Thermotoga maritima MSB8: one gene and its partner. The protein of the gene in region 1 binds, or shares a complex with, the protein of each later gene. Links are inferred from orthologs where the notes say so. Each region holds a gene or a part of one and is shown on either strand. Other genes may lie near its edges.

The links.
Region 2: the proteins of mfd (region 1) and uvrA are in contact, whole or in part, in a crystal structure (PDB 4DFC), measured with the Escherichia coli proteins. The link is inferred for Thermotoga maritima MSB8 from one-to-one orthologs.

The regions. Positions count from the first base shown.
Region 1 is NC_000853.1:1,463,576-1,468,133, reverse strand. Bases 1-3,282 are described here. They hold mfd (transcription-repair coupling factor), read right to left. Parts: upstream 2,883-3,282; coding sequence 201-2,882; downstream 1-200. Other genes in these bases: TM_RS07345 (tetratricopeptide repeat protein), read right to left, coding at 2,875-3,282; rpoD (RNA polymerase sigma factor RpoD), read left to right, coding at 1-185. Also shown: more of TM_RS07345, read right to left, coding at 3,283-3,297; TM_RS07340 (hypothetical protein), read right to left, coding at 3,284-4,558. UniProt on the Escherichia coli protein: Couples transcription and DNA repair by recognizing RNA polymerase (RNAP) stalled at DNA lesions. Mediates ATP-dependent release of RNAP and its truncated transcript from the DNA, and recruitment of nucleotide excision repair machinery to the damaged site.
Region 2 is NC_000853.1:504,290-512,216, forward strand. What follows is about bases 2,357-5,707. They hold uvrA (excinuclease ABC subunit UvrA), read right to left. Parts: upstream 5,308-5,707; coding sequence 2,557-5,307; downstream 2,357-2,556. Other genes in these bases: TM_RS02465 (TIGR00529 family membrane protein), read right to left, coding at 5,304-5,707. In the rest of the region: TM_RS02445 (outer membrane anchor protein OmpA1), read right to left, coding at 1-1,015; tyrS (tyrosine--tRNA ligase), read right to left, coding at 1,098-2,303; more of TM_RS02465, read right to left, coding at 5,708-6,452; TM_RS02485 (acyl-CoA dehydratase activase), read left to right, coding at 6,869-7,927. UniProt on the Escherichia coli protein: The UvrABC repair system catalyzes the recognition and processing of DNA lesions. UvrA is an ATPase and a DNA-binding protein. A damage recognition complex composed of 2 UvrA and 2 UvrB subunits scans DNA for abnormalities.

The DNA of each region.
Region 1 (4,558 bases):
TGAGAATGAGGTACGGCTTGCTCGATGGAAAACCAAAAACGCTTGAAGAAGTTGGCCAGTATTTCAATGTCACAAGAGAAAGGATCAGGCAGATAGAGGTCAAAGCACTGCGGAAGTTGAGACATCCATCGAGGAGCAAGTACCTGAAATCACTGCTCTCTCTGATGGATGAAAACGAAGGGTGAGCATCGCTCACCCTTTCATTTTTTCAACATATCCATGAGAAACTCCACCGGATCCTTCCTGGTGTAGAGAACAACACTCCCTGACCGTCGATCGTATCTCGGGTGATTCAAAAACGGCGAGTTCCTGCTTGGAAAGATTTCCACCATCGAGTGATCGAACCTGATCTTCTTTATTCCCAGCTTCGAGGCCCTGACTCTCAATCTGAAGTAATCAACGAGTAATTTCACTTCTTCGGGTGGTTCTCCGAATCTATCCTTCATCTCCTCCAGTATTTCCTCGAGATCTTCCTCATCAAGAGAGGAGGCGAGTCTTCTGTAAAGTCTCAACCTCTCCACAGGATTTTGCACGTAATCTTCCGGTATGAAAAATCTGCCCGGAGGATTTTCTATTTCAACGTTCACAGAGTGTTTCTTTTCGATTCGTCTTTCTTTGAATCTCGTGATGGTCTCTTTCAAGATTTCGTTGTACAGTTTCAAACCGACGGACACAACGTTTCCATGTTGTTCCAAACCGAGGACATCTCCCACACCTCTCAGTTCCATATCTTTCAGTGCTATTTGAAGACCGCTTCCAAAGCCTGTGTAGGATTTAAGCACCTTCAGTCTTTCAAGAGCGCTTCTTGGAGTACCCTTCGGGTACAGGAAGTACGCAAAGGCCCTTCGGTCGCTTCTACCCACCCTTCCTCTGAGCTGATAGAGCTGTGAAAGGCCGTATCTCTGTGCGTCATCCACTATGAGTGTGTTTGCATTCGGTATATCAACACCATTCTCGATAATTGTGGTACACAGAAGAACATCGATGTTCCCGCGGTAGAACTCGTGGACAATTCTCTCCATGGTTTTTCTGGACATCTTTCCGTGGGCAACCGCTATTTCCAACTCCGGAAACATCCTTTTCAGTTTTTCGAAAACCTCCGGTAGTTCTTCCACGCGGTTGTGAACGTAGATCACCTGACCTCCCCTGTTTATCTCCCTGATCACCGCTCCCTTGACGAGATCATCGCTGTACTCTGCGACATAAACGTATACTGGTTTTCTTCCAGGGGGAGGAGAATTTATCACAGAAAAATCTTTCATTCCAGAGAGGGCCATGTGGAGGGTGCGTGGAATAGGTGTAGCACTCAGGGTTAGCACGTTCACCGAGAGTCTCAGTTTCTTGAATCTTTCTTTTTGCTCAACTCCAAACTTTTGTTCTTCGTCGATGATGACAAGACCAAGATCGGAGAATTCGATCCGTTCGTTCAGCAGAGAGTGTGTACCTATGATGATGTCTATTTCTCCCTTCTTCAGCTTTTCGATGATCTCCTTCTTTTCTCTCGCTGTTCTTGAACTGTCCAGGAGTTCCACTTTTACACCGAACGGTTCCATTCTCTCTTTGAAGTTCTCGTAGTGTTGTCTTGCCAGAACGGTGGTTGGGACGAGCACCGCTACCTGCTTACCAGATGCGACTGCACGAAACGCAGCTCGCAGAGCTACTTCTGTTTTTCCAACACCCGCGTCTCCACACAGGAGCCTGTCCATTGGTTTTTCAGAGGCAAGATCGCTTAGTACTTCTTCTATACTCTGCTGCTGATCAGGAGTTTCAATGTATGGAAAAGATTCCGCGAATTTTTCTTCCAGTTCTGGGTCACCTGGAAGAGAAAGACCCTGGGCCTCCTGTCTTTTCATGTAAAGTTCAACGAGTTCTTTGATCTTTTTCTCGATGTCTTCTCTCACTTTCTTCAGTGTTTGTTTCCATTTTCCGCGGTTCATCCGGTCGAGTTTAACCTGCGAAGGATCACCTATATATTTATGAACTCTGTCGATCTTCTCGATGGGAACGTACAAAATTGCGTCTTCATATTTCAACTTCAAATAATCCCTCTCTCCGAGAACTCCCTTGAGACGAACAATCCCCTCGAAAATGGCTATTCCGTGCTCTCTGTGAACTACGAGCCCACCCTCTTCGATCTCATCGACATCCAGAATGGGCAGCGATTCTTTTTTCTCAACACGTGTTGATAGCGGTGCAGAACCCTTCTCAACGTTTTTGAGTATCACTTCGACTACTCTTTCATCGAAGAAGTCGTTGTAGCGTTCCTTCAAAAGGTCCCTCATTTCTTTTCTGAACTTTCTGTACTCATCCAGAACCTTTTGAAGATCTTCACAGATGAAGCGAGCATCTGTCTTTAAGAAATCAAGCAAGGTGCTTTCACCGTAGAAATCAACAAAAGGAAGTATCAGAGTCTTATCAACACCTTGGAATGAACGCTGGGTGTCTACCTTGAAGAAACGAATTTCTTCAATTTCGTCTCCAAACAGTTCTATCCTCACGGGAAAGTCGTTCCCTGGAGAGTAAATGTCGATTATATCTCCGCGAATGGCAAATTCTCCCACGTTCTGAACAGTGAAAACAAGTTCATATCCCATTTCGACGAGTTTTTCTGGGGACAGCGTGAGTTTTGTGGATCGTGCTATCATCAGGGAGTTTTCTCTCAGAAAATCGGGTGAGAACACCTTTTCGGTGAGCGCTTTCAGGGTAGTGGCTATCTTGAGGTTCTCCCCGTTTAGAAGCCTCCACAGGATTTCTATTCTTTTTCCTTTTATCTCGGGTGACAAAACAACATCTTCGAGAGGCAAAACATCTCTCGAAGGATAGAAAATGTATCCTTCTATATTCGAAAACCTTTCGTTCGGCAGCAGAAGAATCTCAACCATTTTTCATCAGGTCTTTTACAATCCTCTTCTGGTCTTCATCGAGTCCTTCCATGGGGTCTGGAAGGTTGAGCTTTATCTTACACAGGGCTTTCACTATCTTCACTCTGGGATCTGTCAATCCCTGTTCCTCGGCCTTTTCCAGCAGTTTCAGAGCCTCGAAAAATTTCCCCATCTGATAGTATGCGCTTCCCAGATTGAAAAGAACAACCGGATTTTTTTGATCTATTTCCAGTGCTCTTTTGTAGCTCTCAATAGCCTTTGCCAGAAGGTTCATTCTTCTGTAGATGTTCCCTATGTTGACCCAGACTTCTACTGATTGTTCTTTTTCGGCTATTTTCAAAAATTTTTCCAAGGCACTCTCCAGCTTTCCTTCTTCAAGTTCACGGTATGCTTCTTCAAATTCACTGGAGACCAAGTTCTATCACCTTCTTTGTGACGTATATGGTGTCTGAATAGTTCATGTCGGGTGTTTTGAAAGAAACGGAAATAGGAATGATCTCTTCGGTTATAGGCTTCACATAAGAAAAGCTGAAGACCCAGAGGTTATGTTTTAGGAAGTGGGGTTCACCGATGCCTCCTCCCGATCTGTAGCAAAAATCTTTCAGAGCTGCGCTCGCTTCAGGAGAGGTGTAGAGCTTGACGTTTTTGAGTTTCAAAACGGCGAGCTGTTCGTTTGAGAAGGTAATATCCGGGGGCACTACAACGCAGTATCCCTTTCGATCGTTTATCTGGTAGACTTTCTTAGAGAGAAACTCCTCATCGCTTATGTATACTGTGTATTCTCTCAGCTCGTGTGAAACTTCGAAGGGTACTCTTCCGCGCGCTTCGAAAAGATCTGAGAAGAGCTGAACCAGATCGATATCACGTCCAAAGGCATTCTCCACCCTCACGTACAGGAACATTTTGTCGACAGTCAATTCAAAAGAATCGATGTGAACAAAGATAGGTTCCGAGGACTTGAGAAGGGAGATCTCAATCGAGTTCTTGTCCCAGTTCATTCCAAACAGGTATGGATATTCGTACTCTATGTTCACGTACTGGGGAACCTGCCCTATTGTTTGAAGTTTTTTTCCATCGAAATGGAAGAGATTTCCAGACTGATCCAGGAGAAGATAAGAACCATCGTAAAAGATTTCAAAGGAACGTGTTGGAACGGGGAGAGGGATGTTTTTCTGTGATTCTGTATCCACGTTGATCACGATGAGAGAATTGCTCCAGGTGTCAAGAACGACAACCTGCCTGCAGTACACCTCCGCATCGACGATCAGGGGTTTCCCATCGATTGGTATTTCTCTCTTCAAACCGTTTTCTGAGATCAAAACGATTTTATCCACATCTGCCAGGGTAAACTCTCCAGAATTCAAAACACCTGCTCCTATCGGATTGAGAAACTTCCCTATTTCCTTTTCATTCTTGAAAACCCTTCCGTCTCTTGAGATCAAGAAGACGTTTCCGTCCCTATCGGTGAACACCTGCTCCGGTTGGAAAGATAAGTTTCTAACGGTGAAATTGAAACCATCGCTTTCGATAAGACGGTTGTTGACCGGATCAACGATGTATATACTCTCACCAAAAATTGACACATCCGTGGGTGTGAGAAAATATTCTATTCCATCTTTAAAACCCTGGAGTGTTTTTAACGTTTTCATGTTGAAAGAATCAGATTCTTTGTCCTG
Region 2 (7,927 bases), 960 kb from region 1 along the record:
TTCCGTAGAGGTTGACGATATCCTGTTCATGAAGATCAACCGTCTTCTGTATCTCCGCGTCCTTTTCCTTGAGAGCGGAAATTTCATCGTTCAATTTGCTTTCTGTGTCGAGGAGTTTTGTGTAGACCATGTTCAACGTTTTCTCCTGTGACTCTATTTTAGCAGAAAGTTCGGCCTTCGTGTCAAGTATTTTTTTGTTGAGATCTTCGTTGAGTGCAGCGACTTTGTTGTAGAGGTTTATGATGTCTTTTTCGTGAAGTTCGACCATTGCGGAGATTTCTTCATCTTTCCTGGAGAGTTTCTCTTCTGTCGCGGCGATTTTGTTGTTGAGTTCTTCGTTAACGGAACTGATCTTGTTGTAGATGTTTATGATGTCTTTCTCGTGAAGGTTGACTATTCCTTCGAGATCGGCGATCTTGTTTCCAAGGTCCTTTTCAAGGGCTGCGAGTTTTTCGTTCACTTCGGAGATCTTTGCGTCCACATTCTCCTTGTATCTTTCGTAGTCTCTGGAGAGATTTCCAAGTTTGAGCCCGATGTTGTTCACAACTTCTCTGTTGAGCGAGATCTCTTTGTCGAACTCCATCTCGATCTCTTCTTTCACAGCATCGATCTTCTCGAGCAGTTCTCTTTCGGTTTCTGTGAGATTGGCCTGAGTGGTACCTATCTGAGATGCAAGAGTGTCCAGTATGCCGGTGAGACCGTTAACCTTCTCCTCGAGGGCCATGTACTTGTCGGAGAGGTTTCCAACGACCTGTGCCAGATCACCTGAAGCACCCGCAAGCATCTTCTGTTCGATGAAATCGAGGAGCCTGCTCACCGCAGTCGCTGCTTCGTATCTGGTGATGTACCTGTCCCCTTTGAACTCGCCGTCCGGATAACCTATGAAGATACCCCTCTGCCACAGCTTCCAGACGTACTCGTAAGCCCAGTGATCTTTTGGAACATCAGGGAAGAACGCGAACATCGCTGAGAAGAAAACGGACAGCATTGCAACGGTAAGAAGAACTCTCTTCATGGGACAAACCTCCCTTCTCATTGATCACAGTTAAATCCTGTGGTGATTATACCATCCCGTCCAAAGGAAATTCAAGAGTTTTCTAAAGTTTTTTTGTCTCTCCACCTGATATTCTGTAGAACTTCCTCTTTCCAACTCTCAAAACTCGCTCTCCATCAGGTTCTACAGTGAATTTTATGTCCTCTATCCTCTCTCCGTCGATGTACACTCCACCTTGAGAAACGAGTCTTTTAGCCTCACTTTTGCTGGATGCAGCTCCTATCTCCACGAGGAGATCCACGATGTTCTTCTCCTGAGAAATCTCAACGACCGGCATCTCGTCAGGAATTTCTTTCTTTTGAAAGACTTTCACGAAGTGTTCCTGGGCCTTCTTTGCGTTTTCTTCACCATGGAAGAAGCGCGTTATCTCGTACGCGAGAACCATCTTCACGTCTCGTGGATTGATCGTTTTTTCCTTCATCTTTCTTTCGTACTCTTCGATCCGTTCTTCTGGGATGTCCGTGAGAAGGCGCATGTATTTTATGATGAGTTCATCAGGTATGGACATGAGTTTGCCGTACATCTCCTCGGGCGGATCGTTGAAAGCGATGTAGTTTCCGTAGCTTTTGCTCATCTTCAATTTTCCGTCTGTTCCCTCGATGATCGGCATCGTCATGACGATCTGGGGCTCTTGACCGTATTCTTCCTGTATCTTCCTTCCCACAAGGAGGTTGAAAAGCTGATCCGTTCCGCCGAGTTCCACATCTGACTGGATGGCAACGGAATCGTAGGCCTGTGCGAGCGGATACAGAAACTCTGATATGGCAATGGGAATGCCTTCTTTGAATCTCTTTGCGAAATCGTCTCTCTCGAGCATCCTCGCAACCGTGTACTTCGAAGCCAGAATGATCACATCTGCGAAGGTCATCCTGTCGAGCCACTCACCGTTGAAGCGAAGTTCCGTTCTTTTGGGATCCAGTATTTTGAAGGCCTGCTCCTGATAGGTCTTTGCGTTCTCCAGAACCTCTTCTTTGGTCAGCATGGGGCGTGTTTCGTTTCTTCCGGAGGGATCACCAATACGTGCGGTGAAGTCTCCTATGATCAGAACGACCGTGTGACCGAGATCCTGAAATTCTCTCAACTTCCTCAGAACGACCGCGTGACCCAGATGCAAATCGGGCCTTGAGGGATCCACACCGAGTTTCACGCGGAGTTTTCCTTTTCTTTTTATTCTGTCGAGGAGTTCTTCTTCACTTATGAGGTCAACAACGTTTCTTTTGAGAATTTTCACCTGTTCCTCCGGCGTCATCCCATCACCTCGTTAGAACGAAAGCTGTTACTACGCAGGAAACGAAAAAGAGTACAGACAGGACAAGAGTGATCTTTCCACCGGTGTCGAGGCCTTTTCTTCTTCCAAAAACGGTGTGAAGTCCTCCACTTCCGAAGCACCACCGAGCTCTGAGAATTTCGACATCTGCACCTGGACCATGTAGATGAGAGCCACGCTTATGATGGTGTGAACGATTAGGAAAAACGTCTTCATCACTACACCTCCCTGGGCATTATAACACGTTCTTCAAGAATCTTCCGGTGTAAGAGTGAGGATTCTTTGCTATTTCCTCTGGTGTTCCCGTTGCAACTATGTAACCACCTTCTTTTCCACCTTCAGGACCGAGATCTATGATGTGATCCGCGTTCTTTATGACATCGAGATTGTGTTCTATCACGATTACGGTGTTTCCTCTATCTACCAGCCTGTGGAGCACTTCCACGAGTTTCCTCACGTCTTCAAAGTGAAGTCCAACAGTTGGCTCGTCGAGTATGTAGAGGGTTCTCCCTGTGTCCCTTTTTCTCAATTCAGACGCAAGCTTTATTCTCTGCGCCTCACCCCCGGAGAGGGTGGTGGCCGGTTGCCCGAGTTTCACGTATCCCAAGCCCACATCGTGCAAGACCTGAAGCGTTCTCTTTATAGAGGGTATGTTCTTGAAGAACTCCAGCGCTTCATCCACCGTCATATCGAGTATATCAGAAATGTTCTTTCCTTTGTAGGTTATCTCGAGTGTTTCTCTGTTGTATCTCTTTCCCTTACAAACATCGCACTCCACGTACACATCGGGAAGGAAGAGCATCTCTATCTTCACGTAACCCTGACCCTGACAGGCTTCGCACCTTCCTCCCTTCAGATTGAAGCTGAACCTGCTCTTGTTGTAACCACGTGCCTTAGCAGCGGGGGTCATGGCAAAGAGGCTTCTTATTTCGTCGAACACCTTGGTGTAGGTGGCTGGGTTGCTCCTCGGTGTTCTTCCAATGGGAGATTGGTCAATTGCAATCATCTTGTCGATGTTCTCGTGTCCCTCAATTGAGTCGAATTCTCCAGCGGGAAGTTTGGTTTTGTGAAGGAGGTTCATCAGCGCCGGGTAGAGCGTTTCCATGACGAGGGAGGATTTTCCGGATCCCGACACTCCCGTGACACAGACGAAGACACCGAGGGGAATCTCAACGTCTATGTTTTTCAGATTGTTGTGACGAACGCCTTTGATCTTCAAAGACGCGTAAGGAAGCCGCCTCGTTTTGTTTACTGTGATCTTTCTTTTCCCCGAGAGGTATTCACCCGTCAGAGAGCTGTCTGGATTTTTCAAAAGTTCATCCACAGTGCCCTGGAAGACGACCCGACCGCCGTTCGTTCCTCCACCTGGTCCGATGTCTATAATGTGGTCAGCGTTCCTGATCACTTCTTCGTCATGTTCCACCACTATCACCGTGTTTCCAAGATCCCTGAGCTTTTTGAGGGTCTTTATCAGTCGCTCTGTGTCCCTCGGGTGGAGTCCAATAGTCGGTTCATCCAGCACGTAGATGACTCCTGTGAGACCCGAACCTATCTGCGTTGCGAGCCTTATTCTCTGAGATTCTCCTCCAGAGAGTGTGGTGGCGGATCTGGAGAGAGTGAGATATTCTAGTCCAACGTCCACGAGGAATTCGAGCCTTTTTTCTATTTCCTTCAGGAGTTCTCCCACGATTTCCCGCTCTCTTTCGGTGAGATTCAGATTCTTCAAAAATTCGAGTTCTTCTGAGATAGAAAGCTCGGTGAACTCGTGTATGTTCAAACCGTTTATCTTCACAGAGAGGGCTTCCCTGTTCAATCTTCTCCCACCGCAGACGGAACAGGTTCTCTGTACGATGAAGTTCTTTTCCAGCCACTCCTTCATTTCAGGAGATTCCGTTTCTCTGTGCCACCTCTGAACTTTTGGAACCACTCCTTCGAAACGATCATCTCCGTACAAGATGAACTCTTTCACATCTTCAGGCAGATCTTTGAAGGGAAGGTGAGGGGAAACGCCTCGCTTTTCTATCTCCCTTGCGACCCATCTCGAGAGCCTTCTGTCCCATCTGTACGGAATGATCGCACCCTCGAGAACGCTCTTCTCTTCGTCTATCACGAGGGATGGATCCACCTCAAATGTGAAGCCAAGGCCGTGACAGTTCGGACACGCACCATACGGACTGTTGAAAGAAAACAGCTTTGGTGTGATCTCTGGAAACCCAATACCACACACCGGGCACATGAGGTTTTCGCTGAAGATCTTGCTTTCTCCGGTGTCGACGTTTCTGATCTCGACGAATCCTTTTCCTTCCCTCATTGCTAGCTCGAGACTGTCCAGTATCCTGTGTTCGTTTCTGGTTTCAAGGATCAACCTATCGACCACCAGCTTCACAGTGTGTCGTTTGTTCTTGTCGAGTTCCGGCACTTCCTCGAGTCTGTAAATCTCGCCGTCTATTTCTATTCTCGCGAATCCTTTGGAAATGAACTCTTCGATCTCTTTTTTGAATGTTCCTTTCTTCTCCGTCGCAACTGGTGCGAGTATGTAGATTCGACTCCCTTCTTTGAAAGAATTGAACAAATCCTGAAGGATCTCATCGATGCTCTTTTTCTCGAGAGGCCTTCCGCACTCAGGGCAGTGGGCTTTTCCTATCCTCGCGTAGAGCACCCTCAGGTAATCGTAAATTTCCGTCACCGTTCCAACGGTTGATCTGGGATTGTGAGAGACGGTTTTCTGATCTATGGCTATGGCGGGGGAAAGCCCTTCTATTTCGTCAACATCAGGTTTTTTCAGGTTGCCGAGGAACTGTCTCGCATACGTAGAAAGTGACTCCAGATATCTTCTCTGTCCTTCGGCGTATATCGTGTCCATGGCGAGTGAAGACTTTCCCGATCCCGAAACTCCCGTTATGACAACAAGCCTATTCTTTGGAATCCTCACGGTTATGTTTTTCAGATTGTGAACTCTTGCTCCTTTCACCACGATTTCGTTCACAGGATCACCCCCAAAACGAGGGCGCCGAGGATCAGAGTCAGCACCAGTGGGAGGAACACCTTCTTTAGAATGTCGAACACCTCTACCTCGAAGAATTTCGCAGACAGCACTACACACAGATGAACCGGAGACAGTATGACACCACCCACAGCGAACATGTAGGTGTACACGGCGTACTTGCTGCTGAACACCTCCATCAAAACGGGAAGAGAAATACCAACGGCTGCCTGTGTGATACCCGTGGAGATTCCCGACACGAGAGGTAAAAATATGAGAAGGATCCAGGGAGAAAGGTTCCATCTGACAAATTCAGCCGCGATGCCTTCACCCACGCCGGAGTGTTCAACTACGACTTTGTAGATGTAAACAAAAAAGAGGACGAGAAAAACATCCCACTTATTGAAAACCTGCTTCAGAGTCTTTAGAAGGTATCTTCTCCTGAATACCGCATAACCCGATGTGCTCAAAAGAAGTGCGAACCATCCTGAAACTTTGAAAAGGAGTATGAGAACACCCGTTCCCAGAACAGGTATCAGTGGAAAAAGATTGAAAAACGATCTAGGTTTAGAGAGACAAGGAAGTTGCTTCCCATTGAAAAAAAACCATCCCAGAAAAAAGGCTATGGCGAACACAGGAAAGAGAGTCAGAGAAACCTTTCCCGGATGAATTCCGGAGAGTTCAGAGACGAGCACCACAGCGGGATATATGGGCCAGAAGAATTCTATCGTGTGTCTGAACCAGTAGTTCTTGACGGCGAGTTTCAACGAGTTCTCTTCGGGAAGTGAGTTCTTCACTATGGGAGCTGTGAAGAGAGCTCCGCCGGGCATCGGCATGAGACCTATGAGAGCGGGGACGAACGAATCCACGTTCTTCGAAAAGATAGTTCGCATTTCCTCGGAAAAGCGGCTGTAATCACCCGATTTTTCCATCATCCCTGAAAGAAGGTATATCAGAAAAACCGTCACTATGAGTGACCAGAAGGAATCTGAAGAGACTGTCCAGAAAAAGATTTCCAGAATGTTCCTCACCTTGAGAGAGAGAATCATCACGATGACACCGGAGAGCAGAGAAATGGAAAGTTTTTTAAAAACTCTCTGCACAACAATGACTGTGAAGAGGGATAACAACACCGACAGAGTGTTCAAGGCTCTTCTACCTCCACGACATAAAGAAAAAGAAGAAGGGGAAATTTCCCCTTCTTTTTTGTCTGGAGCGGGCGACGGGATTCGAACCCGCGACCCCCAGCTTGGCAAGCTGGTGCTCTACCACTGAGCTACACCCGCCTGCTCTATCTTGGTGCGAGAGGTGGGACTTGAACCCACACGGGCTTCAGCCCACTGGATTCTAAGTCCAGCGCGTCTGCCAGTTCCGCCACTCTCGCACCGCTGGTGACCCGGGTGGGATTCGAACCCACGACCCCCTGATTAAAAGTCAGGTGCTCTGCCTGCTGAGCTACCGGGTCGCCGGTACAAATGATATCACAGACTGGAGAGGATTTCAAGAGGTGAGTTGAGACTGCGAACGGTAGGTGTTAAAATATTCAACAAAGAGGTGATGTGAAATGACCGGCGTGTGCATCGGTTCCTCGAGTGTTTCATTCTACAGTGAAAAGGAGAAAGGAAATCTTCCTCACAACGGAGATCCCCTCGCCCTTCTTTCCATGATGATCCCCACCTTTCTCGATGAAGGACCAGTGGTCATCACAGGTCGAAAGACAAGAAAAATAATAGATCTGCCTCAGATATCTGAAGCAGAGGCAACGGAAATCGCTTACAGGCATCTCATAAAAAAATACGGAAAGGTCGAAGCCGTTGTCAGTGCCGGCGGGGAGAACACCATTCTCTACAGAGTGAACGATAAGGGAATCATAACCGGCATATACACGGGTAGCAAGTGCGCCTCGGGAACGGGGGAATTCTTCCTTCAGCAGCTTCAGAGGATGGGAATATCTCTTGAGGAGGCGAACAGTGTCGAGACGGAAGAGTACTATGAACTCTCCTCGAGGTGTACCGTTTTCTGCAAAAGCGATTGCACCCACGCGCTGAACAAAGGAGTTCCAAAAGAACTCGTTCTGAACGGCCTTGGAAAGGTGATGGCCGACAAGATAGTGGAACTGGCTCACAAGGCAGGAGTGAAGAAAGTCCTCCTTGTTGGTGGAACGACGAGAAACAGGCTCATGTTGAAGCACCTGGAAAGAGTTCTGGAAGTGATCGTTCCGGAAGAAGCGCTGTTCTTCGAAGCCTATGGGGCTTACCTGTGGGGAAAGCTGAACGGAGTGGTATCAAAAAAGACCTTCACGATCAAAAAAGAAGAAATTACCAGTTTTCCCACTCACGAGCCTCTCAAAAAGTACCTGCACATGGTCGAGTTCAAGGAAATGCCGTTCCAGCAGGCAAGAGATGGAGATGTGTGTGTGCTGGGAATAGACGTTGGATCCACCACAACGAAAGCGGTGCTGATGAGATACGATGATGAAGCCATCCTGGCGGGAGTGTACCTTCGAACTCTGGGAGATCCCATAAGAGCGGCACGACAGTGTTACTCTTCTATATTGGAGCAGCTCAACGGGACGAAAGTGAAGATAATCGGACTCGGTGTGACGGGCTCAGGGAGGAAGATC